Regions from separate parts of the Bradyrhizobium sp. LeoB3 genome, predicted to be linked through region 1. Evidence: riboswitches for the same ligand, from Rfam matches in the RefSeq annotation. Region 1 holds a riboswitch; the other holds the start of a gene.
The links. A riboswitch is a leader RNA that binds a small molecule or an ion and turns the genes downstream of it on or off. The one in region 1 is predicted to bind cobalamin.

Region 1 (3,804 bases):
CGCGGAAGGCGCTGACGCGGAACACATCGGCCATGACCGCTTCCGACAACGCATCCGCCGGCGCGCCTTGCGATGCGAGGCGGCCCTGCGCCAGCACCAGCGCATGGTCGGCAAAGCGCGCGGCAAGGCCGAGGTCGTGCGTCACCACGATCACCAGCACGCCCTTGTCGGCTGCGGCACGCAAACCCTTCATGACGTCGATCTGGTGGCGCGGATCGAGCGAGGCGGTCGGCTCGTCCGCCAGGATGATCGGCGCCTCCACCGCGAACACGCGCGCCAGCGCAACGCGGCTGCGCTCGCCGCCGGAAAGCTCGGTGACACGCCGCTCCGCGAACTCCATGACATCGGCCGCCTGCATCGCCCGCACCACCGCCTCAGCGTCGCGCGGGGACAGCCGCGCCGGATCGGTCGCGCCATGCGGATAGCGGCCGAGCGCGACGATGTCGCGCGCCGGCAGCGGCCAGTGCACCAGGTGCCCTTGCGGAAGATAGCCGAAGCGTTTGGCACGTTCGCGCAGCGGCAGCGCGGCGAGCGCCTCGCCACCCACCTTGATGATGCCGTCGGAGGGGATGAGACCGGCGAGCGCGCGCAAGAGCGTGGTTTTGCCGGCGCCGTTCGGACCGACCAGCGCGACGAGATGACCTGAGGCGAGTTGCAGCGACACGTCGCTGAGCACGCGGCGGCCGGCGAGCGCGACATCGAGATGTTCTGCGACAAGCGCCGTCATGCGACGCCTCCACCGAGCGCGCGGCGTTCGCGCATGATGAGATAGAGGAAGAACGGCACGCCGATGATCGAGGTCAACACGCCCACCTTGATGTCCGAGGTCGACGGGATGATGCGCACCGCGATGTCGGCCGCAAGCAACAGCGCCGAACCGGCAAGCGCGCTCGGCACCAACAGCCGCGCCGGATCGTGGCCGATGACGGGCCGCATCAGATGCGGCGCGACCAGGCCGATGAAGCCGATGGTGCCGGTGACCGCCACCGCGCCACCGACGCCGAGCGCAACACCCGTGATCACGAACAGCCGCAGGCGGACGACATCGACGCCGAGGCTTTGCGCGGTCTCTTCGCCAAGCGTGAGCGCGCGGAAGGCGCTGGCCTGCGACAGCAGGATGGCGCTACCTGCCACGATGAACGGCAGCGCCAGCGCGACATGCTGGAAGCTGCGATCCTCCAGCGAGCCGAGCAGCCAGAACGCGATCTCGAGCGCCAGGAATGGATTGCTCGCGAGGTTCATCACCAGCGCCGTCGCAGCGCCCGCAAGGCTCGAGATCGCAAGCCCGGCGAGGATCAGGATCAAGAGGCCCGCATTGCGGCCGGCAATCGCGAGCAGCACGAAGACCGAGCCGAATGCGGCGATGATGGCGGCGACCGGCAGCGCATAGGAGCGGACATCGGCCAGCCCCAGCGCGATGACCAGCACCGCGCCGAACGCCGCCGATTGCGGCGCGCCGAACAGCGAGGGCGAGGCTAAGGGATTGCGCAACAGGCCTTGCAGCGCCGCGCCTGACAGCCCAAGGATAGCGCCGATCGCGAATGCCAGGATGGTGCGCGGCAGGCGAATCTCGCGCACGATCACCTGCGTGACATCGCTGCCGCCACCGAACAGCGCCTCGATCACCGTCAGCGGCGACAGCCGCACCGGGCCGGTGCCGAGCGAAATCAGCATCAGCAAGGCAACCAACGCGATCATTGCAACGGTCGCCCCCAACCGCCGCCGCGCGGCGAGACCCGCCGCTATCGTGAAATCATGTGCACTCATCGCGCCCTGCTTCTTGCAGCGAATTCGGTGGCAGACAAGCGACACCGGAACAAAAAAGCGTATGGGAGCCAGGGAGCCGCAGTTTCGCCGGGATTGACTCACGTGCCGCCGAAATCCTAGATGGCCCCCGACGGTTCCTATCGGGATCAAAAGGGAATGCGGTACCGGGAAACTTCCCGTAAAGCCGCGGCTGCCCCCGCAACTGTATGCGGTGAATCCTTCGTCATATGCCACTGGGAGTCTCGGTCCTGGGAAGGCGACGAAGGGTAACGACCCGCGAGCCAGGAGACCTGCCGTCATACGTGGTCACACGCGACGATGTCGGTCGGGGAGTACAGGCATTTGCTTCACCTGAAGCGCGAAACGCGATGGTGAGCCTTGGTTCGCTGTGACGTGCCACTGACGTCATACCGAGGTCTCGCCGATGTTCTCTGCTACCACAGCCACCAAGCAACGCCGCGCGCTGCTGCTCGCGTCGAGCATGCTGGCGCCCGCTTTGTATGTTTCCGCCGCGCAGGCGCAGGAAGCGCCCTCTGAGGAATTGCCGCCGGTCGAGGTCAGGGCGCCCGGCGACCACAACCGCACCCGTGCCAAGCCCGCTTCCGACGGCACTCCAGGCCCCCGGCGTCCCGCGCCGGGCCAGGTGCCGACCAGCGCGCAGCCGGCCGGCGGCGCGGGCGCTGGCGGCGCCGCCGCTGGCGGAGCTTCATCCGGTGGCGGTGGCGGCGGCCCGCAATTTGCCGGCATTGTCGGGACGTCCTCGACCGTGATCACCGCCGACGACATCGCGCATTCGCCGACCCAGGTTCTGGCCGAGATCATCGCGCAGGCGCCCGGCGTACAGCTTCAATCGCTCTATGGCGGCGTGAACGGCGCCAAGACCTCGGTCGACCTGCGCGGCTTCGGCGCGTTCGCCACCGCCAACACGCTGTTCCTGCTCAACGGGCGACGGCTCAACGACATCGACATGGCGCAGGTGGATCTGTCGACCATCCCACTCGATTCGATCGAGCGCATCGAGATCACCCGCGGCAACAGCGGCGCCGTGCTCTACGGCGACAATGCGATAGGCGGCGTGATCAACATCGTCACCAAGACCGGTGTCGGCGGCCCGCCGGTCTCGATCCGCGGCGAAGCCGGCTATGGCTCCTTCAACCAGCGCATGGCCGCGATCTCGACCGCGATGAATTCGGGACCATGGTCGGCGTCGTTTTACGGCAACGGCATCAAGTCCGACGGCTACCGCGTGAACAATGCGCTCGACCAGCGCAACGGCGTCGGCAATCTCAACTACACGACGCCGGACCTGAAAGCCTTCCTGACGGTGACCGGCGACGACCAGAAGCTGGGCTTTCCCGGCGGCAGGCTGGTCGATCCTTCGATCGGCGTCAATCAGCTCGTCACCGATCGCAAGGGCGCCGCCACGCCGTTCGACTATGGCAACCAGCAGGGCGCGAGCGCGACGGCGGGCTTCACCAAGACGCTCCTGAACGGTGTCGACCTAATCGTCGATGGCGGCTACCGCCAGAAGGACACGCAAGGCGCGTTCTTCGGCACCTCGCCATTCATCAGCGCGGCATCCACCTACAATGACGCCGCGTTGCAGACCTGGTCGATCACGCCGCGGCTGAGCATCAACAATTCGATCTTCGGGATTCCCTCGTCGATCCTGACCGGCATCGACTATTACGATGCAACGTTCCACCAGCAGCGCGGCGCGTTCCGGGGCGTGCCGCCGATCCATACCTACGACCTGTCGCAGCAGTCGCTCGCCGGCTATTGGCAGCACACGGTCGGCCTCTTGCCCACCACCGATTTCTCCTATGGCGCGCGGGTGCAGAACACCTGGCTCAGCGCGCGCGATCGCTACGATCCGAACGCGCCGTTCGCCTTCGACGCGCAGGCGACGCCGCTCGACCAGAGCGAGACCAATTACGCGCTGCATGTCGGCGTCGAGCATCGCTTCACCGAAATGTTCTCGGTGTTCGCCCGCGCCGCGCACGCGTTTCGCACGCCCGATGTCGACGAGCGCACGTC
Region 2 (3,804 bases), on a different contig from region 1:
TCGGCGTCGACGCCATGAAGTCGAAGGAGGACAGGAGATTGTAGAACTCGATCGCGCGCGCTTCCCGATCGATCTCGCGCAGTGCAAGCCCCATGGCGACGCGCATGAAGAACGCTTGCGGCAATTCAATCCGGTGGCCGCGGACATGCAGGAAATAGCGATCATAAAGCGTCTGCAGCCCTAAGAACTGGAATGCAAGATCGCGCTCCGGCTTCAGTGCCGCGGCCAGCTTGTTCAGGTCGAAGCGGCCGAGTTCGGGATCGAGCAATTCGGCCCTGATGCCGGTCTTGATATAGGCCGGAAAATATTCGCCATAGCGCACCGCCATGTCGGCCTGCGACGCCGTCGTTGGCGCGCCCTGCACGAAGGACAGCACTTCAGTGCGGAGCTTGTCGAGCAAGAGGCGCGCGCTGACATAGGCGTAGTTCGGCTCCTGCTCGACCAGCGTACGCGCCGCCATCACGCTGGCGAGCGCGAGTTCCTCCTGGCTGATGCCGTCATAGAGATTGCGCTGGATTTCCCCGACGACAGGCGCAGCGTCGACACCATCGAGCCCGGCGCAGGCCTCGCCGACGATCATCGCCAGCCGCGCATGGTTGAGCGGCACCTTGCTGCCGTCCGCGAGCGTGACGTGGACGATTGGCCCGCTCGATGCCGTTGCGGATTTAGTTGCCTGCTGTTCGGCGCGCTGCCGCGCCCGCTCCTCGCGATAGAGCACATAGGCGCGCGCCACCTTGTGATGGCCGCTGCGCATCAATGCCAGTTCAACCTGGTCCTGGATGTCCTCGATATGAAAGGTGCGGCCTTCGCTCATCCGGCGCGACAGCGCGCCGACGACTTCGGCGGTCAATTCCTCGACCGCTTCGTGCACGCGGCGCGACGCAGCCGCCGTATTCCCCTCGACCGCAAGGAAGGCCTTGGTCATCGCCACCGAGATCTTGCCGGCATCGAATTGCGACACCGTGCCATTGCGGCGGATCACCTGCATCGGCAACCGCGCTTCCGGCGCCGCGATCGATTCGGGGCGCAGGTGGATGAGAGGCGACGCGGTGGCTTCGCGATCGAGAGAGAGTGACATCTTGCAGACCCCGTGATGTTGCTGGGGCCGGATGTCGGAGGCGACGCTGCGTGATGATGCCGGCGGCGTACCGGCATGAGCCTGCAAGCGACCGCCGGGACACCCCGCCCGTGGACGTTATTTTGCTGTCGCGGCAGGTCTCCTGGCTCGCAGGTCGGCGTCACTCCCCGTCTTCCCAATGCGATGCCGCATCAGTGACGTCTAAAATCGGGAGCAACTCACTGCTTACAGTTGCGGGGGCAGCGCTAGATTCTCGCGAGAAACGCGCGATCACCAGCTTCCCTCTTAGCCACCATTCCTTGCGTCATGATGGACCGTGACAGCTACATCTGGTGCGATTTGGGGAATGCTGTCAATGGCACGTATGGGCGAAGCGCAAAAATTCCGGTCCATGCCGTTGGCGCTGTGAACAACCGGCACCACGCGCACGTGATGTCAGCCGAGTTGACGTTCGCGCGATCTTGCCGGTAAGTGATCGTGTCGTGGTTCTTCGGAGAGATCTTTTCCGGAGCTAAGAGGGAAGCCGGTGTAAAGCCGGAGCTGCCCCCGCAACTGTAAGCGGCGAGCCGCGGTCCACAATTGCCACTGAAGCCTGCAAAGCTTCGGGAAGGCCGGACCGCAGCAACGACCCGCGAGCCAGGAGACCTGCCTCGACAACATACACGTCCTCGGGCGGGGTGTCCCGGTGGTGCGGTTGCGATTCCGTGCGCACCTCGCGCGGGGAATCCAGACGTGTCACTACGGCCTTTGCCCCCAACTCATGGGGTTAAGCCAATGTCTTCCACTTCACTTGTTGTTGCGTCCCTCGGCACGCCGCGGATCGGTCCGCGCCGTGAACTGAAATTCGCGCTGGAACGCTTCTGGTCCGGCGCGTCAGACGAAAAAACGCTGATCGAAACCGGCGTCGGGCTGCGCGCGGCCAATTGGGCGCGGCAGAAGAAGCTCGGTATCACCGTGATCCCGTCGAACGATTTCTCGTTCTACGATCAGGTGCTCGACACCTGCGCAATGGTCGGCGCTATCCCGGAAAGCTACGGCTGGACCGGCGGCGCGGTGCCGCTTGCGACCTACTTCGCGATGGCGCGTGGCGCCAAGGCCGACGCGCATGACGAGGCCTGCGGACATGCCCATCACGCACACGGCGTGGCGGCGCTCGAAATGACGAAATGGTTCGACACCAACTATCACTACATGGTGCCGGAGCTTCGCAAGAACCAGTATTTTGCACTCTCATCACGCAAGCCGATCGAAGAGTATGAGGAGGCGAAGGCGCTCGGTTATCAGACCCGCCCCGTGCTGGTCGGCCCGGTCACGTTCCTGAAACTGGCCAAGTCCAAGGAACCGCATTTCGACACGCTGTCGCTGCTCGACAGGCTCCTGCCGGTCTATATCGAACTATTGCGCGAACTCGCTGCCCGCGGTGCGGAATGGGTACAGATCGACGAGCCCTGTCTCGTGCTTGATCTGGACGCCGCCGCTCAGCAAGCCCTACGGCGCGCCTATTCCGAAATCGCCAAAGCGGTGCCGGACATCAGGATCATGCTGGCGACCTATTTCGGCGGGCTCGGCGGCAATCGTACGGTCGCGTTTGATCTTCCGGTCGCCGGCCTCCATCTCGATCTCGTGCGCGCGCCCCAGCAGCTCGGCGATCTCATCGACGTTCCGAAAGAACGGGTGCTGTCGCTCGGCGTGATCGACGGCCGTAACGTCTGGCGCGCGGATCTGAGCCGGATCCTCGATCAGCTTGGGCCCGTCGTCGCAAAGCTCGGCAAGGAGCGCATTCAGATCGCGCCATCCTGCTCGCTGCTTCATGTACCCATTGATCTCGCCCTGGAAACCAAGCTCGATCCCGAGGTGAAGACCTGGCTTTCATTCTCGGTGCAGAAGCTCGAAGAGCTTGCCGCGCTGGGCGCGGCGCTTGGAAGTGGCCGGGCCCATGCGTCCGAAGCGATCCGAGCGTCCGATGCCGCCGCGGCCGCGCGCAAGACCTCACCGCGGATTCACGATGCCAAGGTTGCCCGGCGTCTCGCCGCCATCGATGACGGCATGCGCCATCGTGCCAGCCGGTTCGCCGAGCGTGCCGAGGTGCAGCGCGAGCGGTTCAATCTGCCACGCTTCCCGACCACGACCATCGGCTCCTTCCCGCAGACAACCGATGTCAGAAACGCACGCGCCGCACATGCCAATGGTGCACTCAGCGATACCGCATACAAGACCTATCTGCAGCATCAGACCGCACGCGCCATCCGCTGGCAGGAGAATATCGGGCTCGACGTCCTGGTCCATGGCGAGTTCGAGCGCAACGACATGGTGCAGTATTTTGGCGAACAGCTTTCCGGCTTCGCCTTCACCGAGCTCGGCTGGGTGCAGTCCTATGGCTCGCGCTGCGTCCGGCCGCCGATCCTCTATGGCGACGTCTCACGACCACAGCCGATGACGGTCGAATGGTGGCAATTCGCGCAGTCACTGACGGCAAAGCCGGTGAAGGCGATGTTGACCGGCCCCGTCACCATCCTGAACTGGTCGTTCGTCCGCGACGACCTGCGGCGTAGCGACGTGTGCCGACAGATCGCGCTCGCGATCCGCGACGAGGTGCTCGATCTCGAGATGGCCGGCGCCGGCATGATCCAGATCGACGAAGCGGCACTGCGGGAAGGCCTGCCGCTCCGCAGGTCGGAATGGAAGACCTATCTCGATTGGGCGGTCGATAGTTTCCGCATCTGTTC

Region 2: it holds a riboswitch for cobalamin, as region 1 does, so the genes downstream of both, metE (5-methyltetrahydropteroyltriglutamate--homocysteine S-methyltransferase) here and ACZXDY_RS34100 (TonB-dependent receptor) in region 1, are expected to answer to the same signal.

Annotation. Positions count from the first base shown of each region.
Region 1 covers NZ_JBVBEF010000079.1:1,006-4,809, reverse strand. Annotated here, with positions in the region: gene ACZXDY_RS34110 (ABC transporter ATP-binding protein) at 1-727, opposite strand, end outside; gene ACZXDY_RS34105 (FecCD family ABC transporter permease) at 724-1,698, opposite strand; cobalamin riboswitch at 1,882-2,079, shown strand; gene ACZXDY_RS34100 (TonB-dependent receptor) at 2,192-3,804, shown strand, end outside.
Region 2 covers NZ_JBVBEF010000010.1:15,787-19,590, reverse strand. Annotated here, with positions in the region: gene ACZXDY_RS10220 (ribonucleoside-diphosphate reductase subunit alpha) at 1-1,078, opposite strand, end outside; cobalamin riboswitch at 1,194-1,412, opposite strand; cobalamin riboswitch at 1,545-1,745, shown strand; gene metE (5-methyltetrahydropteroyltriglutamate--homocysteine S-methyltransferase) at 1,853-3,804, shown strand, end outside.